4 regions of the Cytobacillus sp. OWB-43 genome follow, and region 2 is predicted to be linked to each of the others. Evidence: riboswitches for the same ligand, from Rfam matches in the RefSeq annotation. Region 2 holds a riboswitch; each other region holds the start of a gene.
The links. A riboswitch is a leader RNA that binds a small molecule or an ion and turns the genes downstream of it on or off. The one in region 2 is predicted to bind S-adenosylmethionine.
Positions count from the first base shown of each region.

Region 1: it holds a riboswitch for S-adenosylmethionine, as region 2 does, so the genes downstream of both, U9M49_RS19955 (methionine ABC transporter ATP-binding protein) here and U9M49_RS04165 (phosphoadenylyl-sulfate reductase) in region 2, are expected to answer to the same signal.
Region 3: it holds a riboswitch for S-adenosylmethionine, as region 2 does, so the genes downstream of both, U9M49_RS00625 (alpha/beta hydrolase) here and U9M49_RS04165 (phosphoadenylyl-sulfate reductase) in region 2, are expected to answer to the same signal.
Region 4: it holds a riboswitch for S-adenosylmethionine, as region 2 does, so the genes downstream of both, U9M49_RS00170 (PLP-dependent aspartate aminotransferase family protein) here and U9M49_RS04165 (phosphoadenylyl-sulfate reductase) in region 2, are expected to answer to the same signal.

Region 1 covers NZ_JAYEFF010000007.1:161,540-164,661, reverse strand. The annotation lists gene U9M49_RS19960 (O-acetylhomoserine aminocarboxypropyltransferase/cysteine synthase family protein) at 1-1,058, shown strand, start outside; SAM riboswitch class I at 1,146-1,250, shown strand; gene U9M49_RS19955 (methionine ABC transporter ATP-binding protein) at 1,364-2,389, shown strand; gene U9M49_RS19950 (methionine ABC transporter permease) at 2,382-3,050, shown strand; gene U9M49_RS19945 (MetQ/NlpA family ABC transporter substrate-binding protein) at 3,064-3,122, shown strand, end outside.
Region 2 covers NZ_JAYEFF010000001.1:835,859-838,980, reverse strand. The annotation lists gene U9M49_RS04175 (CaiB/BaiF CoA transferase family protein) at 1-84, shown strand, start outside; gene U9M49_RS04170 (hydroxymethylglutaryl-CoA lyase) at 97-1,035, shown strand; SAM riboswitch class I at 1,477-1,581, shown strand; gene U9M49_RS04165 (phosphoadenylyl-sulfate reductase) at 1,745-2,464, shown strand; gene sat (sulfate adenylyltransferase) at 2,479-3,122, shown strand, end outside.
Region 3 covers NZ_JAYEFF010000001.1:111,590-114,711, forward strand. The annotation lists gene U9M49_RS00615 (LLM class flavin-dependent oxidoreductase) at 1-572, shown strand, start outside; gene U9M49_RS00620 (MetQ/NlpA family ABC transporter substrate-binding protein) at 590-1,405, shown strand; SAM riboswitch class I at 1,489-1,591, shown strand; gene U9M49_RS00625 (alpha/beta hydrolase) at 1,849-2,637, shown strand; gene U9M49_RS00630 (hypothetical protein) at 2,630-2,779, shown strand; gene U9M49_RS00635 (YezD family protein) at 2,800-2,967, shown strand; gene U9M49_RS00640 (hypothetical protein) at 3,000-3,122, shown strand, end outside.
Region 4 covers NZ_JAYEFF010000001.1:15,708-18,829, reverse strand. The annotation lists gene U9M49_RS00170 (PLP-dependent aspartate aminotransferase family protein) at 1-1,728, opposite strand, end outside; SAM riboswitch class I at 1,805-1,915, opposite strand; SAM riboswitch class I at 2,097-2,197, opposite strand; gene U9M49_RS00165 (NUDIX hydrolase) at 2,264-2,890, opposite strand; gene U9M49_RS00160 (MBL fold metallo-hydrolase) at 2,924-3,122, opposite strand, start outside.

The DNA of each region.
Region 1 (3,122 bases), on a different contig from region 2:
CAAGCGGGCAAGCAGCCATTTACTTAGCTCTTCTTAATATTGTTCAAGCGGGTGATGAAATTGTAGCTGCCTCTAATTTATATGGAGGTACATATAATTTATTTACAGTCACTTTACCAAAGTACGGCATCAACGTTAGGCTTATCGATATTAATAATGAAGAGGAACTACGAGCAGCAATCAATGAGAAGACACGAGCTGTATTTGCCGAAACCATTGGTAACCCGAGTTTACAAGTACTAGATATTGAAACAGTTTCAAATATCGCCCATGAACATGGTGTGCCGTTAGTGGTTGATAACACATTTGCAACTCCTTATCTATGTCGGCCAATTGAGCATGGCGCAGACATTGTTGTTCACTCTGCAACGAAATGGTTACTTGGGAATGGGACGACAATGGGGGGGATCATTGTTGACGGTGGTAAATTTGATTGGAACTCAGAGAAGTATCCAGGATTAAGTCAGCCGGATACAAGCTATAACGATATAGTATATAGTGAGGCACTGGGCCCTGTAGCATATATTACTAAAGCGAGAGTGCAGCTTCTAAGAGATTTAGGTCCAGCACTAAGTGCACAAAGCGCCTTCCAATTTACGTTAGGTTTAGAAACGTTAACGGTTCGAATGAAAGAACATATTGCTAATACGAAAAAAATTGTGCAATATTTAAATAATCATCCTGCTGTTAATTGGGTACTTTATCCGGGCGATGACAACCATCCTAATAAAGAATTAGCAGACAAATATTTATCTAAAGGTGCAGGGGCAGTTGTCGTTTTTGGCATATCTGGTGGGCGTGAAGCAGGTGCGAAGGTTATTAATTCGGTTGAGCTGTTCGCACATGTAGCGAATGTAGGTGATGCAAAAAGTCTTATTATACATCCAGCAAGCACAACGCATCAACAACTTAATCAGGATGGGTTAAAACAAGCAGGTGTACCTGAAGACTTAATCCGATTATCAATTGGAATTGAAAATGTAGAAGATTTGATCGATGATCTTGAATCTGCTATTGAAGCGGCAACCGGTATTGCTTCATTAAATATAAGGGTCTAACAACTATTATTTCAGATTTGACACCTACTTCAATGACATGATACTATTACACAGGTACACAAAAAAATTCAATATATTCATAGTTTGCTCTTATTTAGAGAGGTGGAGGGAAGTGCCCTTTGAAGCCCGGCAACCGTCATTTAATTGAAATGGTGCCAATTCACTCAAAGCATTAGCTTTGAAAGATGAGAGAAAGGAATTTTCATAACAAGCCTTTCTGCTCATAAGCAGGAAGGCTTTTTTTATAAACAATGGATATGCTATAAATGTGTTGGTTTTTCTGGATTGAAGAGGTGAAGTATAAAATGATTTCAATAAAAGATGTAAAAAAGATTTTCTCAACGAAAAACGGGAAAGTAAATGCAGTAGACAATGTTAACCTCGAAATTAACGAGGGTGAAATATTCGGTGTAATCGGGTACAGTGGTGCGGGTAAAAGTACATTGATTCGTATGTTAAATGGACTTGAAATCCCGACTGAAGGCGTTGTATCTGTAGCTGGGAATGAAGTTTCTCGCATAAAAGGTGCTAGCTTAAGAAAGGCTAGACAAGAAATAAGCATGATTTTCCAACATTTTAATTTATTGTGGTCTCGAACAGTACGAGAAAACATTGCGTTTCCATTAGAAATTGCTGGTGTACCTAAGAAAGCGCGACTAGAGAGAGTTAATGAATTAATTAAATTGGTTGGACTAGATGGTCGAGAGGATGCCTATCCCTCGCAATTAAGCGGTGGACAAAAACAGCGAGTAGGTATTGCTAGAGCACTTGCCAATAATCCTAAAGTACTGTTATGTGATGAGGCGACAAGTGCTCTAGATCCGCAAACAACTGATAGTATTCTCGACTTACTTGTTGATATTAATGAACGTTTAGGGTTAACTATTGTGTTAATTACGCATGAAATGCATGTCATTCGCAAGATTTGCCACCGTGTGGCTGTCATGGAAGGTGGAAGAATTGTTGAAATTGGCGAAGTGCTAGATGTGTTCCAAAAGCCAAAAGAACCTATTACGAAGCGATTTGTTCAACAAGTGACCGAACCGGAAGAAACGAAGGAAACGATTACACATTTACTGAGTGCTTATCCAAATGGCCAAATTGTTCAACTTGGATTTGTAGGTGGTTCAGCGGAACAACCATTAATCACAAACTTAATTCGCCACTACAATGTAACAGTGAATGTATTACAAGGAAAGATATCCCAAACACAAAGTGGCTCTTACGGTACCTTATTTATTCATATAGATGGAGAGACGGATGAGGTTACCCGCGCGATTGAATATATTCATTCGCAGAAGGTTGGCGTGGAGGTGATTTCCCATGCTTAATGAATGGCTACCAAATGTGGATTGGGAAAGAATGTGGGAAGCAACAAAAGAAACTTTATATATGACAAGTATTTCTGTTATAGCCACGTTTATTTTAGGAATTATTCTTGGATTACTTTTGTTCTTAACCTCTAAAGGTAATATATGGCAAAATCAGCTAGTTAATAAGATCATTGCGGCATTCGTCAATGTCTTTCGATCCATTCCGTTTTTAATCTTGATTGTGTTATTAATCCCTTTCACAAAAATGATTTTAGGGACAATGATTGGTGAAAATGCAGCATTACCAGCACTCATTATTGGTGCAGCACCTTTCTATGCAAGAATGGTGGAAATTGGCTTACGTGAGATTGATAAAGGTGTCATTGAAGCCTCTAAATCGATGGGTGCAAAAACAAGTACAATTATATGGAAAGTACTCATCCCTGAATCTATGCCAGCGCTTGTTTCGGGTATTACCGTTACAGCGATTGCGCTAGTCGGATATACGGCAATGGCAGGTGTCATAGGTGCAGGAGGATTAGGGAACCTTGCCTACTTAGAAGGTTTCCAAAGAAGTAGATATGACGTTGTATGGATTGCAACGATTATTATCTTAATTATCGTGTTTATCATCCAAATGATTGGTGATTTGATTACTTCCAAACTAGACAAACGATAGGAGAGCTAAAAAAATGAAAAAATGGTTATCTGTTTTAATGATTGCAGCTGTTGCATTATTTATTGCTGCCTG
Region 2 (3,122 bases):
GAGAACAATGAGGAAATCCTTTCTGGCATTCTTAATTATAATCATGAAGAAATTGAGATTTTAAAAGAAAATAACGTAATCTAAGGAGGGAAAAACATGAATTTGAAAGAAGAGGTCATTATTTCTGAAGTTTGCCCCCGCGATGGCTTTCAAAGTCTGGCAGAAATCATTCCTACAGAAGAAAAGGTCGAATTGATTAATTCAATGATTAGCTGTGGTTTCAAGCAAATTGAGGTCACATCTTTTGTTCACCCAAAAGCAATTCCTCAGCTGTCGGACGCTGCTGAAGTACTGCAAAAAATAAAGCGCAAGCAAGGGGTAAAACTACGTGCGCTTGTCCCGAATTTACGAGGATTAGAAAGAGCGATTGAAGCAGAAGTAGATAAAGTAAAACTAATGCTTTCAGCAACAGATTCCCACAGTATCAGTAACGCTAATAGCAAAACGTTCGATGCAATGAAAGGTTTTGAACCTCTAGTAAAACGCGCAACAGAAGCTTCTATGGGTGTATCAGGCAGCATTTCTGTCATATTTGGATGTCCTTACGAAGGGGATGTACCTTTGGTAAGAATTGAAGAGATTTGCAAAAGATATATAGATATGGGAATATACCAGTTATCGTTAGCTGATACAACAGGGATGGCGAATCCGGTAAAAGTTAAGCGCATTATTGGGCATCTCACTAGTAAATTCCCAGAATTATCCTTATCCTTACATTTGCATAATACGAGAGGTATGGCTTTTGCCAATGCCGTAGCAGGCTATGAAATGGGTGTTCGGGATTTTGATAGCTCGATTGCTGGACTAGGTGGCTGCCCTTATGCACCAAACGCCACTGGAAATATCTCCTCTGAAGACCTTATTCATGGTTTTGAAGAGATGGGTATTTCAACAGGTGTAGATTTGGATAAAGTCATTAAGCTAGGAAAAAAAATAGAGATTAAATATCCTGAATATTCTGATAGCTTTATTTTGAAGGCTGGTAAATGTTCTGACTTACACCTAGCTCCAAAAACCCAAGAAAAGTTGGGATAAAACTTCTATTCTTATTAATCCTCCTTTAAGAGAATGAAGATAGATTGAATTTTACTTTTAGCTAAGTGAGAAGTATTATGTCTTTAATTTTTCAAGGGCAGCTTTTGGAGGAAATCTTTTAGTTGTAAATGCAGTATATAATTCTCCTAATATGATTATTTTCGATTTTAATTTCAAAGAACAATTGAGACCATCAAAAGAGAAGCTCATACCATGTTTTTTACTATATCTTTAACTAATTATTAACGGCAGTTACATCCTTTATAAAACGTTATTTCTTTTATGAGGATATTTGAGAAGCGCTCTCAGAAGAAATTAACTTTTTCTTAACGTTTATGTATATTCATGAGTTTCAATTAAATGATTCTGACAAATCATAAAAATTAGATTTTTGTATTGACTTTTATTGATAGTATGTTAGGATTTATCTTATCCAATATTTTCTTATCCAGAGAGGTGGAGGGACTGGCCCGATGAAACCCGGCAACCTGCTTAATGCAAGGTGCTAATTCCAGCAAAATGTTGATTCATTTTGAAAGATAAGGTGTCATGAATCGTTATCTCACACCTTTTCTTATTGAAAAGGTGTTTTTTGTATAAGAGGTGATTCTTAAAAAATAATAGTCATTCGCTGATTAGACAACTAAAGGCGGACATTTTCCTTCAATGGGGAAATGCCGTCTTTTTTTATCGGAAAAGGAGGGATGAAATGCAACAGGCGATTACTTATGAGAACTGGCAGGATATTTCTGCAAGCTTTACTACCGATGATCACTCGAAAGGCGCTTTGTCTGTTCTAGAGTGGGCCTATCACACGTACAACGAGGATGAAATTGTGTATGCTTCTAGTTTTGGTGCCGAAGCCATCGTCCTTATCGACTTAATTACGCAAATCAAAAGAGAGGCTAAGTTGGTTTTTCTTGATACGGATTTACACTTTCCTGAAACTTATCAAGTGATTGAAGATATAAAAAAACGTTTTCCAGCGCTTCAAGTTGAAATGAAAAAACCTCATTTAACATTAGATGAACAAGCCGCTCGTTACGAGTCGGCATTGTGGAAAAAAGATCCGAATCAATGCTGTCAAATACGTAAAATACTACCTTTACAAGAAGCAATGGTGGGAAAAAAAGCGTGGATTTCAGGTCTTAGGCGCGAACAGTCACCCACAAGAAAGCATACTAATTTTGTGAACAAGGATGAGAAATTCACAAACATCAAAATTTGTCCACTTATTCATTGGCGCACGAAAGATGTCTGGGATTATATCAAAGAAAAACAATTACCCTATAATGCTTTACATGATGTGAACTATCCGAGTATTGGGTGTTTTCCTTGCACGCAACCAACAAATGAAGACGCTGATTCCCGCGCGGGTCGTTGGCAAGGCTTAACGAAAACAGAATGCGGCTTGCATACTAATTCATAAAAAGGAGTAAACAAATGAGCTTACCTAGTCCACATGGAGGAACATTAATTCAAAAATATGAACCACAATTCGATCTAGCTAAAGTGACAAAAACAATCGCAATCGACCGAATTGCATTAAGTGATTTAGAGTTGATTGCTATTGGCCTATTTAGCCCACTAACCGGTTTCTTAGGCAAAGAAGATTATGAATCTGTCGTGAAAAAAATGAGATTAAGTGATGGCACGGTTTGGTCAATTCCCATTACATTACCTGTTGATCTATCGGTTGCAGAACAACTCGATAAAGGGGAACAATATCGCTTGGATTTCGAGAATACAACTTATGGAGTCATCACAGTGTCGGAATGGTTTAGACCAGATTTAGAGATAGAGGCACATCATGTTTATCAAACTAACGACCATGAGCATCCAGGTGTGAAACGACTTTTTGAAAGAGGCAATCATTACGTAGCTGGTGAGATCACCCTTATAAGAAAACCTGAGAAAAAAGACTTTACAGATGTTTGGTTAGAGCCAAAAGACACTAGGGCTTTGTTTGTAGAAAAAGGTTGGCAATCGATTGTTGGCTTTCAAACACGTAACCCGATTCATCGTGCCCATGAGTATATTCAAAAGGCCGCCCTTGAGACTGTCGATGGCTTATTTGTGAACCCTTT
Region 3 (3,122 bases), 720 kb from region 2:
AAGATATTAAAATATTCACTTTCCTAACAGTCATCGTAGGTAAGACAACTGAAGAAGCGGAAGAGAAATTTGCTGAATACAACCAATTATGGAGTGCAGATGCAGCGAAAGCACAGTTTGGGGGCGCAAGCGGTTATAATGTTGCGGAATTTACAAAGGATGAGTTAGATAACCCATTTGAATTTAAAGCTACAGAGCATGGGCATTATAAAGCTGCTTCATTAACGAAAGATGCGAAGAAAAAACTATCGATTAAAGAAGCGATTTCAAAACTAGAAGGATTAGATAGAGACAATATAATTGTCGGCAATCCATCAGAAGTAGCAGACCAAATTCAATATCAGTTTGAAGCCTCTGGTGTCGATGGTTTTAATTTAAATCATTTAGTAACGCCAGCAGATTTGGAAGATTTTATTGAGCTTGTTATTCCGATTCTACAAGAACGTGGTTTATATAAAAAGGAATACAAAAAGGGTACGTTAAGAGAAAAGCTTTTTACTCATGGCTCGCCCCTTTTACCGAGTGGTCATCCAGGAAGTAAATATCGTAAAGGTGAAAAGATAAATAATTAAAATAAGAGGTGAAGGGTATGAGAAAAGTTTGGTTATTATTTTTTGTACTGACTTGTTGCACTGTTTTAAGTGCATGTGGGACATCAGGTTCATCCGGCGAAGAAAAGAAAGAGATGGTCTTAGGGGCGACAGTTCCTTATAGTGATATGCTTGAGCAAGGTGTAGCACCACTACTTGAGGAAAAAGGGTACAAAGTAGAAGTAAAGGAATTTAATGATTATGTTCAACCGAATATTGCTTTAGATAGTGGAGATTTGGATGGTAATTTATTTCAACATAAAGTGTACTTAGAGAATTTTAACACTGAAAAAGGGATGGATCTAGTAGATATTATTTCTGTTCCTACAGCTCCAATTGGTATTTATTCAGAAAAATTCAACTCCCTTGAAGAAGTGAAAGATGGAAGCACGATGGCCATTGCTAATGATCCTACAAACTTAGCGAGAGGATTAACAGTTGCGCGTGATGCTGGTTTAATAGAATTGAAAGATGATATAAACCCAGTCAATGCAACAGTAAATGATGTATTATCTAACCCGAAAAATTTGAAATTCCATGAAGTAGATGCAGCCCAACTGCCAAGGTCTCTTGAATCAGTTGATCTTGCTGCTGTTAATGGTAACTTTGCGGTTGCTGCAGGATTAGATTTAACAACAGCAATTTATCGGGATCAAATTCCTGAGGAAATCCAAAATAGGATTGTTGTTCGTAAAGAAGATAAAGACGCCCAAATGGCAAAGGATATCATTGAAGCCATAGAGTCGGAGGAATTTGCAAAAGTAATTGAAGAAAACTTTAAAGGTTTTCATAAGCCAGAATGGATGGGCGAATGAGTAAATCATCTTAATTTTTAAAAAATAATTGACAAATATTGATAAATATTATAGAGTAAATGATATAAAATTTAATATGATTTTTCTTATCCAGAGAGGTGGAGGGACTGGCCCTTTGAAGCCTCGGCAACAGGCAATTTATTGCACTGTGCCAATTCCAGCAAGCTGTTGCTTGAAAGATAAGGAGAGATAAAGAACGGAACTTTAACCTCTTCTTGTCAGAAGAGGTTTTTTATTTTGCATGATTTAATCACCAAGGGATGATCTCCTCTATACAAATGCTGTTTTTAAACTGATTAAACCTATTTGTTAAGTTGGAATTAAAGTTGCTGATTGGACCTCCAAAGGCAGTAGTGCAGCTAGATTTACATCAACGGGAAAAATCGGCAATGGTAGTCAACCATTGTCCACCAAAATGTTGCAATATAAAGGAGGACGAAAAAATGAAAAGAGTAGAATCAACAGTTATACCAGGTGCAGATTCTTTTTATTATGAAGGTGGGGACATTGGTATTCTCCTCATTCATGGCTTTGTTGGAACACCGCAGAGCATTGAGGACTTGGGTGCGGAACTTGCAAATAGGGGTTTTACTGTTCATGCCCCAAGGCTCACGGGACATGGAACAAAAAGCAGAGATTTAGAGTTATATGGTTATGATGATTGGTTCAATGATGTTGTTACAGCTTATAAGCAATTAAAGGAGAAGTGCAAACAAGTCTATTGTTTAGGTCAATCTATGGGCGGTGCATTAGCGCTGTTGTTAGCTAAGAAATATGGAGAGCTGGATGGACTGATCCTAATTAATACTGCACTGACATTACCAGATTACGAGTATTTAAGATATTACGATGAGAAACACTATATTGACGAAGGTAGCCCAGATATCAAAAATCCGACTATACATGAAATTACTTACGATAATATTCCGGTAAAAGCAGTTCACTCTTTACAAAAGGTAATGAGTGACGCAGGAAAAAGTTTATCTCAAATTCATTGCCCAATATTATGCTTTAAGTCTATCCATGATCATGTTGTACCTCCAGAGAATACAGATCGTATTTTTATCGAAATTCAAACAGATTATAAATGGCTTCGAGTCCTTTACAACTCATACCATGTAGCATCCATGGATTATGATCAGACCAAAATTATTCAGGATACAACAGAATTTCTAGATACGATGAATGAAGAAAAAAAGAACACCGAGTGGGGGGGGAAAGAGGTTGGCTAAGTTTTTACAAAAAGCGATAGCAAAGAGAAAACAAACCTTAATCAACCTTATGCTTACTATAGATGAAATAAAGTTCAAGCGACATGAATTAGAACAGTTAACACTTACAGAAATAGAGGAGCTTGTAAAAAGACTAAAATAAGTCCCATAAAGGAGAATTTTATGGAAAAACACATTGATCAAGATAAAATTCATACCATTCTCACAACATTAAAGGAACTCGAATATGGTTGTGTCACCATTACTGTACACGAAGGGGATATTACCCAAATTGACATTACCGAGAAGAAACGATTTGCTCTGAAAAAGAAACAACAAAATAAAAAATGATGGAATGGAGCAAATGAAAAGGAGTGAGTTACATGCAGTCAACAATTAGTAATCAAGCACCCAATGTAGCTAAAAACCTATCAGGCTGCATGTACTTGAATCTACCTGACTTTCACTTTATTAGATGGTGTTGTCAATCTTTTAATATTAATAAA
Region 4 (3,122 bases), 820 kb from region 2:
TACCACTTCAAGTCCGGCTTCTTTTGCTATTTCAACTGCTTTTGGTGAAATGACACCTTCTTGTAGCCAGAAAACTTTCGGTTGGATTTCTACTGCCTCTTTCGCCACTTCTATCGCAGCTTCAGGGCTTCTAAATACTTGCACAATATCAATGGTAAAAGGAATGGATTTTAAATTTGGATATGCCTGTTCACCTAATACTTCTGTTTCTCTTGGATTAACTGGCACGATTTGATAACCTAATCTTTGCATTTTTCTTGCTAAACGGTAACTTGGTCTAGCAGGATTTCCACTTAATCCAACAACAGCTATCCTTTTTGCTCTTTGCAGTTCTTTGCCATCCACATCTTCTTTTAATGAGGATGATTGTAATGCCCATCGAATAACACCTTCATCATTTACTGCTGTTTCTCCTTTTTGTTCTCCCTTCGAAGAAATACCAGTCGCTTCATAGAAGGCTTGATCTAAGTCATTGGTTAAATCTCTAACCGATTCAATCCCAACTGATAAACGTATGAGTTCCTCACTTACACCGCTTTTAATTAAATCTTCTGCACTTAACTGTTGATGTGTGGTTGAAGCCGGATGAATAATGAGTGACTTCGCATCACCTACATTGGCTACATGAGACCACAATGCAATTGTATCTATCACTTTTTTACCCGCATCTCGGCCACCTTTAATACCGAAGTTCACAATGGAACCGAAGCCAGTGTTTAAATATTTCTTCGCGAGTTCATGCGCTGGATGCTCTGCTAAACCTGGATATGCGACCCAATCGACAGCTGGATGAGCGTTTAAGAAATGGGCTATCTTCGCTGCATTTTCCGTATGTTTCTCTATACGTAAATGGAGTGTTTCCAATCCTTGGAGTAAAAGAAATGCACTATGTGGGCTTAAAGATGACCCAAAATCGCGCAGCAACTGAACACGAAGTTTTGTACTAAAAGCGAGTGTACCAAACTCATTCGCATAAACAATACCGTTATAACTTGGATCTGGCTGAGTAAAACCAGGAAACTTATCATGATTCCAATTAAATCGTCCGCCATCAACTACAAGTCCGCCAATTGTTGTTCCATGACCACCAATCCATTTTGTTGCCGAATGAATGACAATATCTGCTCCCCATTGGATTGGTTTGCAAAGATAAGGTGAAGCGAAAGTATTATCAATAATAAGGGGAATATCATTATCATGAGCAATATTTGCAACTGCCTCTACATCTAGGACATGAAGACTTGGGTTCCCAATAATCTCTCCATATAAAGCCTTAGTTTTTGGCGTAATCGCTTTACGGTAATTCTCAGGGTCAGATCCATCAACAAAATGAACTTTAATCCCATATTTCGGAAGTGTTATGGCAAAAAGATTATATGTTCCACCATAAAGGTTCGACGCTGCAACAATCTCATCACCCGCTTGGGCAATATTCATAATTGAAAGAGCTATAGCTGCCATTCCAGATGAAGTCGCTACTGCCGCTACCCCATCTTCTAATAAAGCAATACGTTTTTCTAATACATCTACCGTTGGATTACCGATTCGTGAATAGATATTTCCCGTCTCATCTAATGAAAATAGGCTTTGCGCATGGTCTGTATTATGAAAAACATATGAACTTGTTTGATAAATAGGAACTGCACGAGATCCCGTTGTCGGGTCTGGTGATTGACCTCCATGTAATAAAATCGTCTCATCATCATAAGTGTTAAATTGATTCGTCATTATATACTCTCCTCTACTTTTTAGTCGGATGATTAAAATAAATAACCCCCTCTTCATAAGAAGAGGGGGTTGCCTCATCTTATCTTCCAGACATTTACTGCCTGCAGGATTTAGCACCTTTTCAAGCAATTGCTTGAAGGTTGCCGGACTTCATAGGGCCTGATCCCTCCGTCACTCTCGATAAGAAATATTTTATTTTTTAAAGCGTTAATACTTTAATTACAAATAGAATTATATCCAAAAAATGATTTGTCGTCAATATGAAATCTGAATATATTTTATATTCCAATAAAATATTAGCTCTATCACATAAAAAGCCCTTCTACCTAGAAGAGGCAGAAGGGCTTTGAATTAACGAGCTCACCTTCTCCTTATCTTTGGATAATATCCTCTGAAATTAGCACCATACAAAAGATTGCTGGTTGCCGAGGCTTCTCTGGGTCAGTCCCTCCGCCTCTCTGGATAAGAAGTTCATATTTATTTGTTTAACATCATATACCCTTTTATAGGGAATCGTCAATAACATTTTGAAAATTTATTTATTTTCATCCTGGATAAGCGTCAAAAAATGATACAGTATCTTAGCTGTTAACCCCCATATCACATGACCTTTATAAGTATAAAAAATTTCTTGCATCCTCCGCGTTTGCCATTTATATTTTTCCCCATTAGGAATGAGATGATAGGGAAAGCTACTATTAGGCTCTGGCTTCATCTCAATATAATGAATAGATGGTCCCTCTTTCAAAAAATAAGCAAGTGGTACTGTGAAAATTTGATCCACTTCCTCTGGATTTAGCTTAAGATCACTGATGCTCTCTATTGTGCCTACAAACGGATAAATCACTGTATCATAAGGTGTCACTACATAATCAAGTTCTGAAAAAACAGAGACTTCTCCAATTGGGATACCTAACTCTTCACTGGTCTCCCTTTTTGCCGTCTCTATTAAATCCACATCGTCTTGATCCATTTTCCCCCCAGGAAAGCAAATTTCCCCTGGCTGTCTTCTCATAGATAAAGACCGTACTTCAAACAAAATATGTATTTCTCCATCTTTTTCTATTAGGGGAAGAAGAACAGCGAATTTAACCAATCTGGAGCTACCCAATATATCTGATTGACGATGCTGTATCTCTGATCTTATTTCTTCCAAATCCATGTTAATTACCTCCAAACCACACGACTTAAATCTTTATTTCACTTTCTGCAATCTATCAATCATCCCCATTGTGCAGACATTTAAATCTAAGCCTATTAGCTTCTTATCCTCTGCACTAAGTTCAACATCGTGCGCTGTTAATAAATAATGTTTTACTTGTTCCAACAATTCCGATTGTATGGCTTCTTGCATTTTTATTATGTCATTTCCTTGGAGAAAAACGTCATCTGCA